DNA from 2 places in the Rhodonellum sp. genome. Region 1 is predicted to be linked to the other one. Evidence: riboswitches for the same ligand, from Rfam matches in the RefSeq annotation. Region 1 holds a riboswitch; the other holds the start of a gene.
What was found. Region 1 has a riboswitch for thiamine pyrophosphate ahead of Q7J63_RS17740 (class I SAM-dependent methyltransferase). Riboswitches for the same ligand answer to the same signal wherever they lie in the genome.
Positions count from the first base shown of each region.

Region 2: it holds a riboswitch for thiamine pyrophosphate, as region 1 does, so the genes downstream of both, Q7J63_RS04090 (TonB-dependent receptor) here and Q7J63_RS17740 (class I SAM-dependent methyltransferase) in region 1, are expected to answer to the same signal.

Region 1 is NZ_JAUSPP010000071.1:674-7,211, forward strand. It holds gene Q7J63_RS17725 (MBOAT family protein) at 1-952, opposite strand, end outside; gene Q7J63_RS17730 (DUF120 domain-containing protein) at 1,183-1,686, opposite strand; gene Q7J63_RS17735 (hypothetical protein) at 2,217-2,546, shown strand; TPP riboswitch at 2,600-2,696, shown strand; gene Q7J63_RS17740 (class I SAM-dependent methyltransferase) at 2,834-3,556, shown strand; gene Q7J63_RS17745 (AIR synthase family protein) at 3,556-4,611, shown strand; gene Q7J63_RS17750 (thiamine phosphate synthase) at 4,602-5,234, shown strand; gene Q7J63_RS17755 (Trm112 family protein) at 5,328-5,555, shown strand; tRNA gene Q7J63_RS17760 (tRNA-Pro) at 5,920-5,993, shown strand.
Region 2 is NZ_JAUSPP010000018.1:120,916-128,739, forward strand. It holds gene Q7J63_RS04085 (6-bladed beta-propeller) at 1-447, opposite strand, end outside; gene Q7J63_RS04090 (TonB-dependent receptor) at 1,176-3,575, opposite strand; TPP riboswitch at 3,754-3,850, opposite strand; gene Q7J63_RS04095 (acyl-CoA desaturase) at 4,055-5,119, opposite strand; gene Q7J63_RS04100 (ATP-binding protein) at 5,293-5,823, opposite strand; gene pnuC (nicotinamide riboside transporter PnuC) at 5,807-6,427, opposite strand; gene Q7J63_RS04110 (lipoprotein signal peptidase) at 6,591-7,238, opposite strand; gene ileS (isoleucine--tRNA ligase) at 7,313-7,824, opposite strand, start outside.

The sequences.
Region 1 (6,538 bases):
TGCCTCCCCAGGCGATAAAGGTCCAATTAGCTCCATGCCAGAAGCCGGAGACTAGAAAAACAATAAAGATATTCCGAATCGCTTTGGCTGTTGAAACCCTGCTTCCTCCCAGTGGAATGTATAGGTAATCCCGAAACCAGGTGGATAGGGATATATGCCATCTTCGCCAGAATTCGGCAATGTCTCTGGCGAAATAAGGTGTTCGAAAATTGACCATCAACTTAAACCCAAGCAATAGCGCCACCCCAATGGCGATATCCGAATAACCGCTAAAATCCCCATATATCTGAAAGGAAAACAGCACTGCTCCCATAATCAATTCCAAACCTGAGGCTGTCTGATAATTTTCGAAAATAGGATTGACTACCAAGGCACAGTTGTCTGCGATGACCATCTTCTTGAACAGTCCCCACAGAATGAGCTTCATCGCTGTGGAACCTTGCCGATATTGGAATTCCCTTCTTTTGAAAAACTGAGGAAGCAGATTGGATGCCCTTTCGATTGGACCTGCCACCAATTGAGGGAAAAAGGCGACAAAGGTGAAGAATGCTATTGGATCTTTGGTTGCCTCTATTTTTCCTTTATAAACATCAATGGAATAGCTCAGCGTTTGAAAGGTGTAAAAACTGATGCCTACCGGAAGGATGATTTGGAGGGTCTCCTGATGGGCTTGAAAACCCATCATTTGAATAAAATCGGTAGTGGAGTCAATGAAGAAATTGAAATACTTGAAGAAGGCAAGCATCCCAAGATTGACCAAAAGGCTGATTCCCAGATATTTTTTCTTACCATAAAACCAACTTTTCAGCCCCTCCTTTTTTACGGTAGGCTCTGAATGCTTGTCTTCCGACATTCGCAATCCGCACCAGTAATCCACAGCCGAACTCAATACAATCAAACCCAAAAACCTCCAATCCCACCAGCCATAGAACACGTAGCTTGTGAACAGCAAGAAAGCATTTTGAACTTTAAGATTCTTTTGAAATGCAAACCAATAGAGTGTAAATACTATTGGAAGGAAAAATATAAAAGTGAATGAATTGAAAAGCATGTATAATTACCGTCCTGAAATCAGAAAATCAATAAAAATATTTATACTCTATTGATTTATAATCAGTTTAATTATTAAAAAATAAGCTGATTTATTTTTAATAATTACTAATATTAATCGTATAATTACTTTTAAAATAACCGAACTATAATGGTCTTTATATATTTATATTTTAAATCTATTACTCTACCAACAAATTTTTCATATAGATCAAATTTGTAATATAAATGAGTTCTTTTTTCCCAAAATATCCACCAAAATAAGTATCTGGAAATTTTAAATTTTTCACGAAATGATTTGCAAATAGTAATTGAAACAGTCTGATTATCTTTCAACTTTAATTCTTCTTTCAAGTAACATTCTGATAATACCTCAAATACATGGCCGGGACATTTTAACCATCTATAGACATAGCATTCAACATTTTCAATTTTAACCTTATAAAAATAAAAGTTTTTAAAAAGAATGAAATCTGCTTTGTCTACATCGAAAAAAAATGGTTTAGTAGAAACGATATTCAAAGTTCCTTGGAAAAATCTAATTTTTTTTGACTCTAGTTTTTCATTAATTTTGCCAACAACATTCACTCCTTTCCCTCTGCCCTTTACTATTTTTCCCTCTATCAGAATTTCCATACCATTATTAAAAATATGGAAATGCCTTATTTGAATTAATGCTAGTAATATTTCTTCTAAAATACATTTTCGGAGATTTTAGCGGAATCATATCCAAATATTTTCTACTTTTTTGTACTTCATAAAAGTATTTCTTAAAACCATTAGTTCTTGAAAAGATTTAAAGTAGAAAAAGGATTTAATTTTTTTGGTTTCACAGCAGCCTTCAATAAAAATGGATTTACCTCATTACAATTCTATTGGAACTTTTCTACCCCTCAGAAGATGTATAAAATTGATAGAAAAGTACTCAGTCGAGTGAATTTGAAGTAAATTTTTTGAGTGTTGTTAAAACTTATTGTGGATTTAAATACCAAGCCCCCCTTTTTTAACGTTTTTTTCTTCCGTAAAATCAGGGTTTGGGTGATTGAAAGCTATTTGGAATCACTCCCCCCAGCTTCGCCCCTTCGGTCACGTTTGTGCTTAGCGGGATGAGTAAGAAAATTACTCTGTGGTGACAAATTTAGTCCGATGGTGGATATTAGCAAGGAATGTGGGGGAAAAAGTTTGGGAAGGGGGAGGAAGGTTTGAAGTGGGAAGTGGGGAGTTGGAAGTTTTGGACGGGAGACAGGAGACGGGAGACGGTATTATGGTCCGGAGACGGAAGGTGGAATGTTGGATGGGAGGCGGAGGAAGTTGGGAAGTGGGAAGTGGGAAGTTTTGGACGGGAGACGGGAGACGGAAGACAGGGAACGGGCGGGAAGTTGGAAGTTTGGACGGAAGACGGGAGACAGGAGACGGAGGGGAGGTTTGAATTAGGAAGCGGGAAGTTGGAAGTGTTGGATGAGGGAAAGGGACGGTGGGGAAACAGTGGATTTTGAAAACAAAATGGCATGGAGTATAGATTTTCTGGGATTTTGATTAGTTTCGGGGATAGAAACGCACGGGGTGCCTGACGAAAGTTGGGCTGAGACGATACCCGAACACCTGATTTGGATAATGCCAACGGAGGGATGCTTTATAAAATATTCCATTTTGTACGCCACCCTTTTGGTCACTCCCATCGGTTGGCGTTTTTTGTTTCGCCCGAATATGCATTAAAGAATTTTATCCTTTAATGGAATTGGCAATGCATAACACGGGTTTCGCCTTTAACCTGAAAAACAAAATGGAACTGGAAAAATCAACATTTGAACTGATCCCCAAAACCCAGCAAAACTGGCAAAACCGACCGGAATGGTTTTTTAACCGGGAACATACCGATCCCTATGAGCAATGGTACGAGGGGCGCTACAAACGCGCGGAGATCTGGCAGAAAAAGGTCATGGAACAATTGGTTTCCAAGGACAAACGGATAAAAACGCTGCTGGAATTTGGTTGCGGTACCACCCGGTTTACCCGCTGGTGGAAGGAAATCGGGATCGAAGCCACGGGCGGGGACATTTCGCCCCTGATGCTTTCCCAGGCCGTGGACCTGTTTGACGGGGACTTGGTCATGGCGGATTCGCATTACATGCCTTTCAAGGACCATTCCTTCGATGCCATGGCCTTTATCACCACTTTCGAGTACTACAAGGATCCCGTGAAAGTGATCCGGGAAGCTGCCCGGGTGGGCAAATACGGGATTGGCATGGGGATGATGAACCGGAATTCCCCGAAGGTACTGCGGAGACGGGTGCAACAGTTGTTCGGGAAAAACCCCTTTTATGTCACCGCCACCTTCTACACGCCCCAAAAACTGATTGCCATCATCGATACCGCCTTGGAGGGCCGCTCCTACTCCATCGAATGGTCCTGCACGGGATTGCCAAAATGGTTCCCGGTCCAGCAATGGAGCCTACCCTACGGGGATTTTTTCGGTTTGTACATCAAATTCAACGACGTGGACTGATGGAAGCAAAACTTGGAAAAATAGACCAAAGCCTTATCGCAGGCGTGATCGCGCAGCAATGCGGAAAATCCAGAAAGGAAGTCCTTACCGGACCACAATTCGGCGTGGATGTCTCCGTGGTGGCCCTGCCGGGGGGAATGGCGATGGCGGCCACCAGCGATCCCCTCTCCCTGATTCCTTCCCTGGGTTTGGAGAAATCGGCCTGGCTGTCGGTTCACTTGGCGGCAAACGACATTGCGACAACAGGATTTGCGCCGATGTATGGGCAGTTTGTGCTCAACCTTCCCGGGACCTTCTCCAAGGAGGATTTCGGCAGCTATTGGGAACATGTGCACCGGTTTTCCGAGGAAATCGGGCTTGCGATCACGGGCGGCCATACGGGATTTATCGCCGATCAGCATTCCACCATTGCCGGTGGGGTGACGCTCTTCACCATCGCTCCCGCGGATCAGGTCCTGACCAGCAAGAAAGCAGGCATTGGGGATGTCATCTTGGTCACGAAGGAATGCGCCATTTCCTCGGCGGCCATCCTGGCACTGAGTTTCCCGGAAACGGTCATCGCGGCCTACGGCAAGGAAGTCCACGAAAGTGCCTGTGCGCTCTTTTACCAAACCTCCTCCCTGCCCGATGCCTTGGCGGCTGTTGGCGGGGAAAGCGGGAGAGCCGAAGTGACGGCGATGCATGATGTCACCGAGGGAGGCGTATTGGGTGCGATCTACGAGATGGCCAGCGCTTCCGGCCATGGGGCAAGGGTGGACAAAGGCAAAATCCCCCTGGGGGAAGTGACCGGAAAGATCTGCTCCCTGTTTTCGATCGACCCCTACCACAGCGTCGGGGCCGGCGCGATGATCATCACCTGCAAACCTGCGCATGCGGCGGCCGTCATGGAACGTCTGCACTTGGCAGGGATCGCCTGCAGCTGTGTGGGCGAGATCCGGGAAAAAGCCTACGGGATCCAATTGGCCGAAGGGGAACAGGAAAGTGAAATGCCGTATATGGAAACCGACCCGTATTGGGCGGCATTTTTTACCGCAATGGAAAAAGGATGGACCTAAGGCGACAAATAAAGGGGGGCCTCTACCTGGTCATCGATCCTGCGATGGAGGAAGCGCTGCTATTGGAAAAACTCCGGATCGTGCTTGCCTCCCCCATCGCGGCGGTCCAGGTCTGGGACAATTTCCCCGATGATGGGCATCCCGAAGCCCTGCTCGAGAAGGTGATCGTCCTTTGCCAGGAAAAAAATGTCCCCGTGCTGATCAACAACCGCTGGGAATTGCTCGCGCAGCATGCCTTTGACGGGGTCCACTTTGACCAGGTGCCGGACCATCTTGCTTCGGTAAGGTCCTGTATCAAACGGCCGTTTTTGGTGGGCATCACCTGCGGAAATGAGCTGTCGACCGTGGCTTGGGCAGATGGAAACGGAGTCGATTATATTTCCTTCTGCTCGATATTCCCCTCCCAGACCAGCAACAGTTGCGAACTGGTCCTCCCGGAGACCATCCAAAAAGCCCGGGAAATGACCGCCATGCCGATATTTTTGGCAGGAGGCATCAGGCCGGAAAACTTAAACGAATTGAAGAAATTGTCCTTTGACGGGATTGCCGTGGTGTCGGGCATCATGCGTGCTGCCGCACCGGAAAAAGCCATTTCGGCATATCTCACACATTTAAACCCCTGACACATGCAATTCCATTTCAGCCTGAAATTGCTTCACAGCACAATTTGGAAATGGAATGCATCATTCGGGTCATAAAACCAGAAAACTATGAGAATGGAAACGATTGCTAAACTATGTTGCCCCTTTGACAAGGACGAGCTTGATCTGACGATCCTGTCGCAGGATTTGAGCGGAAATGTACTGGAGGGAATCCTGCATTGCAAAACCTGCAAGCGCGTCTACCCCATCATCAAGGGAATCCCCATCATGAGTCCAGACGAGTACCGTGAGAAGAAATACGAGCAGCCGATGCTCGATGTTTTCGCAGAACGTGGAAGTTGAATGGTGTTTAGTGCTGGATAGGGAAGAGTATGTGGTACGGTGTGCTGAGCACGAAATACCACATACCACATACTCCATACTTCGTATTTGGTATAGCGTATTTGGTATTTATCGCAAACTGCTTGGTAAGCTATGCTTTGTATATTGAACGGTCTACCGAGCACGAAACTCCCCCATGTGAACATTCCTTGAAAATTAATGATTTGATTGTCAGTGATTAGGGATGGAAATTTTGGGATTGGGGATAAATTGCGGGAGGGGCATGTTTTGAATTCCGATTATTTTACTACTTTTGTATCGCCTTGAAGCAAAAACAGCAAGCGTCCAAAAGACAAAGCTTATTTTACTTCACTGCACTATTGATCGGGGTGTAGCGTAGCCCGGTATCGCGCCTCGTTTGGGACGAGGAGGTCGTAGGTTCGAATCCTGCCACCCCGACTGCATCAATAGCGTGCCAAAAGCCAGTAAATCTTCCGATTTACTGGCTTTTTTTTATGGCTTTCCGCCTATTGTCATTCGGTCAAACGGTTTTTTTATCTGTGCGTTTGGTCTTACTTTTCGAGATCATGGATGTTTCGGTCGTGCCGATGGCACTTTGACTCCTATAGGGTGTTCGGCATTACCCACAATGAATTATGGGTTTAAGACTTGACCCAAGCCTACGGCTTTTGCAGATGACTGTATCGCTTTTTCAAATCGCGTAGCGATGCCAGAATTCTTAACCGGGGATTTTAATCCCCGGAATCATAAACATAGTCGTTTGTCTTTGGCTAAAGAAAATGATTGAATTCCGAAGGGTTTTCGCCAAAGCAGGTGGTTGACATTGATCTCAATTTTTCTTCCTTTGTCACTTTTTGCTTGATGATCCACGATAGCTATCGGGATAACCAAAAAATCAAGGCTGATATCTCTTCTTCAAATTGGGGCGGGAATTCTTCACTTTATTGATTAGCTTCCAATTTGATTTTTATCTGGCTTCTGAG
Region 2 (7,824 bases), on a different contig from region 1:
TTGTTGGTCATAAGCCATTCCATTTGAGTAACACAGGATTTCGTTTGCCTCACTTCTATGGATTTGGGCTGCTTGGAAGGGCAATTTATGATGACTTGAATAGCTAAAGTCCTGGTTCAGTGTAATAAGGTTGCTTTTTTTATCAAGAATAATGAGTTTTTGATTTTCGTCCACAATAAAATCCGAGATGGCACCAGAGAAGTAATTCTCAGCTTCTATTTTAGGGATGTTTTTTATGAAATTTCCCTTGGGATCAAAAACTAGGATGTTTTTCTGGGATCGATTGTCGGAGTTCAATACATAAATGAAATTTGGGGTTACTTCCAATTTAGAAATAATTTGAGTCAAACTTTCTTCACCTCCATACATCAAGGGAATGTATTCGATATCCGTCACAAAATCATAGAGGTTAAAACCATTCTCTTCGGCATCAAATACCTTGACCACGAAGGATGCTGTTTCATTTTCAAGCTTTGGCGTTTGGCAAGCAACTAAAAATGAAAATAGTATTAAGGAAATAATTCTCATCTAAAATAAGGAGGTAAAAGCCTGACTCAAATTATACATAGTTTTTAAAAGTAATTAATTTTCAACACAGCTTGCTGTAGATCCAGATACGGACGAATTGCAGCAAGCGTGGAAACCAGCTCCGCATGAAACACTAGCAGATGTTGAACCGCCTCCCCCAATCGGCCCGACTTGACCCTCACCAGACCAAGATGTCTCACAAGATACAGCTCCAGGACCGCCAGCTTGACATTCAGAAGGTTCCACCGATGCTTGCCCCATTCCAATACTGAATGTAACTAAGAATAGAAATAAGCTTAAATAATATTTTAAAATTTTCGTAACAATTAATTTTAATGTTTCCTACTCTAATTAAGCTTTTCGGATTCCGCTTTAACCTTTGATTAGCGCTATCATTTAGTTTTCCAATTTTAAAAAAAAACTATTTTCAAAACTTTAGTTAAAAAAAACTAAAAATTTATCAAAGAGCCTTATGTAAATTCTATGGGAAGAAATTTCAATCGTAAATCAGAACAACCTTCATAATAAATTAGGCTGTCTTAAGTATTTTCTGTTGACATAAAGAAATCTTCGTCCATAAACAACAAAGCCGTGGGATCATTTCCCACGGCTTTATTATTTCAACCCGTCTTATGCATATTTCAGGTTTAAAAAAGGAATTTTATCCCCGCCAGAAAATTGGTCCCTGCCTGTGGATAATAGAAATTTTCCGTCACCAGTTCCCTGCCACTTTGCCCTTCATTGGGAACAAAATAGCTGAAGGTATAGCCATTGGATTCGTAAAGTCTATTGAAAATATTATTGACCAACAAAGTGACTTCCATGTTTTTCACAAACCGTGGCCTAAGGGCATAATTGAACCTAAGGTCACCTGTCCAATAGGCATCCAGTTTCCTGTTGGCATCCTGGGTATTGTCTAGAAATTGTTCGCTAACGTATTTGTAGAGAAAACTGATTTCCAAATCCTTTATGGGTTTGAAATCGATAATGGCCGCTCCGATCATATTCGGTGAAAAGGCGATGTCCACATCTGAATATTGGATTTCTTCCTGCCTGAAGTCAGCCGCCGCATAATCATCGATGTACTCGGTGAATGCCGCAATTTTGTTTCTGCTGAAGGCAATATTCCCGCCAAGGGTCCACTTTGAATTCAGACGATAAGCGCCATCCAACTCAATTCCTGCCCGATACGAATTGGCGACATTTTCCCGGATATAAGATCCAACATCATTCAACTGGCCTGTCAACACCAATTGGTCCTTATATTTCATGTAATAAAAATTGGCATTGTAGGTAAACCGCTCCTTTTGGGCACGGATACCGATTTCAATGTTCTGAAGATTTTCAGGCCTTGGCGTTTCGGTCAAGGGGCTGTCCGTGAAATCCCTTCTTACCGGTTCCCGATTGGCGACCGCATAGGACGCATACCAAGTTGCACCATTTGAGGCTTCGTAGGAAAACCCGAATTTTGGATTGAAAAACCTAAATTCTTGGACTCCGGTGATGTCCCGCAGGTCATTGTTGATGCCCGTAAAGCGGTAATCGATTCCCCGAAATTGGAGATCGGCAAATAGGAACAGTCTTTCTCGGGCTTCGAAAGTGCCTTTTGCATAAATGTTCCGGTCATCTTTCACAGCAGTGTTGTCGTAGTAGCGGTCCCTGATCTGGGTGGATCCACTGGTGCCCATCCAGATGATTTCCCCGAAGTGGTCACCATCGTAGCGATTGGCACCACCCCCTAGGAGGACATCCCATTTTCCATCATCGGATAAATAGTTAAAGGAGAATACTCCTCCAAAGAAATCATTGTCCAGCCATCTTCTCCTGATGATATCGGTTCTTGCAATGCTGGTTTCGCCGATGACGATCGGTGCCAATCCATATCTAGTCAGGCGATCGTTTTCCCGGAATTGTTCATAATATCCCCTACCATAGGTATAATGGAGTGCGGCATTGGCCTTCCAGTTGTTGCCAAATTTACCTGCGTAGATGAATTGATAGTGGTCTTGCTGGTAATTGTCGGTCTGGTTGTCGTAGGTGTAAAGGTTGAAAGTCCTGTTGGTTTCCAATAGATTTTCAGGAACGCCTTCCCAAGCCTGATAGGTTTTTTCTGCACCGGAAAAAACGTTGAGCTTAAAGACATGGTTTTCGCCATAATACCCTCCTGAAACAAAGTAGGATTTCAGGTCAGATGATGCACGGTCAATATATCCGTCGGAACTGATCCGGGAAAGCCTTGCATCCACTGCCCATTTGTTATTCAATAGTCCCGTTCCGGCCTTAACAGTATGTCTTCTGGTGTTGAAAGAGCCAAAGGAATTGTCCACTTCGGCATAAGCTTCGTCTCGGCGGGTATCAGTTTGAATATTGAGACTTGCCCCGAAGGTGGCCGCACCATTGGTAGAAGTGCCCACTCCCCTTTGGATTTGGATATTGTCCACAGAGGAGGCAAAATCGGGCATGTTTACCCAAAATACCCCGTGTGATTCCGCATCGTTCATCGGGATTCCGTTGACGGTGACATTGATCCGGGATTGATCGGAGCCACGGATCCGAAGTCCGGTATACCCTACTCCTGCTCCTGCATCTGAGAAACTCACCACAGAAGGCGTAAAATTGAGGAGCATCGGGAGATCCTGTCCCAAATTCAATTTGCTGATGTCCTCCTTGGATACGTTTTTGAAAGTAGTGGGTGTGGTTTCGGAAGCTCTGGTGGCATAGACGATGAATTCCTCCGTGTATAGGTTGGTAGGAACCAAGCCGATTTCCAATGTTTCGGACAATGGCATTTCGATTTTCTGGGAAAAACTCTCAAAACCGATAAAGGATGCTTTTAGGGAATAGGATCCTTCCGGGACGTTTTTGATTTCAAACTTTCCCTCTCGGTCTGAGGTGGTTCCTCTTCCGGTGCCTTCCAGAAATACATTGGCACCGACCAATACTTCTCCAGTGGCGGAATCCTTGATACTTCCGCTCACTTTGGTTTGAGCATATACAGCCACAAACCCCACCAGCCAAATGGCCAATGTCGTTGTCAATTTTTTCATGGTATTGATAAGATATTTACCGCTATTGCGGTGTGGTTAAACTTGGGGAAATCAAGGGGGATTTCCTTTTTATGTTTACCCTTGACCTATACAAAAATCACCGGCACAAAAAATGAAGGCACACGGATCAAGGGGATTTTCCTCCCTTCAATGCTTTCTTCTTCGTGACAATTACTTCTGTATTGGTTACTCATTTCCCTTCGCCGGCATTACCCGGATCAGGTATTATGGGTATGATCTCAGCCCGTATTATTAAGGCACCCCTAATGATCTAAGTTACGAAGGTACTATGTCCTGCCCATTATTGCAAAAAAAAATCTTTTTAATCCATCCTTTTTAATCCTTGATGAATTGAGAGAACGCAAACTTTGGTGGGGAAATAAAAACCTTTTTTAAGGGGCAAAAAAAAGTAAGCCCCATCGGGAGCTTACTTTTTTTTTAATATTGATTTCATCCGTGAATGGATTTTGGCTTGATTTCTATTTATGTCCAAGGGCTTTCAAATGGTGCACATGTGAGGCAAAAGCCCATCTCATTTTTTCATGTTCCAAATAGGGGATGTTGTATTCCCGACAGGTTTCCTTGATGATTTTGCTGATGGCAGGATAATGGATGTGGGATACATTTGGAAACAAATGGTGTTCAATCTGAAAGTTCAAACCACCGATCATCCAAGAAAGGACTTTATTTTTCGTGGCAAAATTTGAAGTTGTCTTCAATTGATGGACTGCCCAGTCGTCCTCAAGCTTATTCGTTACCTTATCAGGAAGTGGAAAAGAGGCTTCTTCCACCGAATGCGCAAGTTGGAATACCGTACTCAGGAAAATGCCTGTGGAAAAACCAAAAATAAGGAAGCCGATCAACCATGGAATGACCCCCACAAAATAGATCGGGATAAAGATGAACAAGATCAAGTGGGTCAATTTAAAGCTCCAGAAGGAAACATGGTCTTTCCAAGTCATTTTTTGGATCGGCATGATCCCCACTTTTTGAGTGACATATTTTTTGTAATCCGTGACAAAAACCCAGTAGAGGTACAATAAAGAATACACAAAAAGGAAATAGTAATGCTGGTATTTGTGGATTTTAAGGTGCTTTTGGTTTGGGCAAAGTCTCAAAAAAGGCCTTGCATTCATGTCGTCATCGACCTCATCGATGTTGGTGAAGGAATGGTGGACGACATTGTGCTTCGTTTTCCACATAAAAACATTCGCACCAAGGAAATTGATGGAAACGCCTGCGAGTTCATTGATCCAGCCCTTTTTGCTAAAGCTTCCATGGGCGCCATCGTGCATGACATTGAAGCCAATTCCAGATGCGAGTCCTCCCAACAGGATACACTCCAATACGGCCAAAGTCCAATGGGGAGTGAAGAAAACCAGGTGCGCATATACCGCAATATAAGCAACGACCAAAATGATCGCTTTCAAATATAAGCCGGAGTCGCCTGTAGGTTTTGTTCCTGATTCAGAGAAATAGTTTTTTATTCGGGTTTTAAGATCTGCATGGAAAGTAGTAGCAGTATTGAATCTTGGGATTGCCATTTGATATTTATGGAATGGTGTAAATTTTTTGGACCAACAGCTGGGTGACTGAGAGCACTTGAACAAATATAAGGAATTTAGGATTTGAATCGTTCAAAATAAATCATTGAAATGGAGGAATAAGTGGAAGATGTGTCATTCTATCAAATTGACATGTAGCAAATTAACATCTTTTAAGACAGAAGGTTTTGTATTTTTTCCAGAGCGAGTGCAAATCTTTTTTCGGGAGGTCCCGATACCACAGCAAATGGGATTTTTGAGGCTTCAATTTTTTGAAAATAGAGATCGAAAAAGTATTGTCTCATTTTCGGTTCGGGATGTTCCCTTTGGGGATCATCCTGCCAAGGGATGTCAATGTCGGTCAGAAGAATAAAATCATATTCCCTTTTTTGGAGAGTTTCGAGAATCCATTGATCGGTTTTCCCGAATTTGTGTTGGCTCCAAACCTCAATCACCAAGAGGTTGGTGTCGCAAAACAGAAAGTTTTCCGCTCTGGATTCCATCTCTTTTTCCAAGGCGATCTGTCCTTTGGCGATTTCCAAGAGGTCGGGATAGTCGTATGGCCTATCCAAGCTTTTCAGATATTCCCTTGCGTATTCCCTTACCCAAGGCGCTGAGAAATGTTCCGCCAAAGATTGGGTCAAGGTGCTTTTGCCCGTGGATTCGGGGCCAAGGATTACGATTTTTTTAAGTGGTTTCTCCATCGGTTTTGGTTGCTTTGATCCAACTCACCAAACCAATGATGGCCAGAACGGTAAAAAACAAAAATTGGAAGGAGGTCAGCAGCAATCCTTTGTAAAGATACAGTGGGACCGAAGCGATGTCCGTAATGATCCAAGCAATCCAGTTTTCCACTTTCTTTTTGGCCATCAGCCACATGCCTACAAAGGCCGTAGAGGTGGTGAAGGAATCCCAATAGGGCACATCACTGTCCGTGAAATTGGCCAAAACCAAATAGAGAACCAAATAGGATCCCAATAACAGCAGCACCGAACGGATGATGCCGCCCTTGTCCAGCCAGGTGACCTTCAGTTCCTCCTTTCCATTCTGCGGTCTGCTCCAGAGATACCATCCATAAATGGACATCCCGAAATAGTAGGCATTGATGCCCATATCCGCATACAGTTTGAATTTTAGGCAAATATAAACATAGATCAAGGTGCTTATCATCCCGGTAGGGAATACAAGGATTTTTTTCTTGATGGAATAAAATACGCTGGAGATTCCAAAAAAAACAGCCACTCCTTCCAACCAGGTCATTTGGGCCAAACCTGATTTCAATTCTTCTATAATCCATTGCCAATCCATGTGGCGAATTAAAGCGATTTTTTTTGAATTATCTTGGTTGTTCTGGAATGAAAAAATAGTTTTTGGGTAATATTTTCAAGAGAAAATTCATTAAAGCTGTTTTTAAAACAAAAATACCCGACACTTTGGCCGGGTATTTTTTTCCAAGTTCAGAATATTGGACTTAGTTTTTATCCTCTATAAACTGTCTTTGAATCTCATCTTCTTCGAGTGATTTTTTATCCGAATTTTCATTTTCCTCTTTGAAAAAACGTCCCTGGAAAATCAGGATGATGGCCACACCGACGAAAATGGAAGCATCCGCAATGTTGAAAATTGGCCAAAGGGCAGTGTAACTTCCACCCCAAATCGGGATCCATTCGGGGATAAAACCCTCCCAAATATCAATGTAAAACATATCGATTACCTGCCCATGAAACCAAGGTGTGGGGGCATTGTAGGGTGCATTGTTCAACCAAACTCCGTAAAAGACACTGTCGATCAGGTTGCCGATGGCACCACCGAGAATCATCGAGATACAAAAGATATATCCGGAATGGACTCTTTTTTTGATCAGATAATACAGATAATATCCGATCCCGAACATGGCAATCAACCTGAATGAGGTCAGAATCATTTTTCCGTATTCAGACCCCAACTGCATCCCGAAGGCCATGCCAGGGTTGGTCGTATAGTGCAATTTGAACCAGTCACCAAAGACCTTGATCTGCCCCGGAGTGCCGAAATCCATCTCATAATGGACCAACATCTTCACCGCTTGGTCAATGATAATGATGAGTAAGGAAATACCAAAATATTTTAAATACCTCATGTGTTGCGCTTGAAGGGTACAGATTTAAGAATTTTTTAAACAATACGCGAATTCTTGACTGAAATATTAATGTCTTACGCCTTTTCGACCTTCACGGACAATTCAAAATCGTCCATATCCAATTGTATGGCATCCGATACTGTGCCGTTTACCTCCAAGGACAAAGCCTGCGTTTCTGTCTTGATGTAAAGCGCAAAGTTATCAAGTGCTGCATTCACCAAATCATCGTGTTTTGCGATTTTGATGGTGATTTTGTCCTGCACTTCAAGCCCCATGTCCTTTCTTAGATTCTGGATTCTGTTGACCAAGTCCCTTGCGATTCCTTCCTGCTTCAATTCATCTGTCAAGGTTACATCCAAAGCCACAGTCAATCCATCACTGGAAGCAACCGACCAGCCTGGGATATCCTGCGAGGAAATCAAGACATCTTCCAAGGTCAAGGAGACTGTTTCTCCCTCCAGAGCCATTTCCAAAACCCCGTTTTTCTCTATTTGCGAAATTTCTTCCTTGCCCCAAGCATTGATGATTGCAGAAACTGCTTTCAATTTTGGTCCAAAGCGTTTTCCCAGCAAAGCAAAATTGGGTT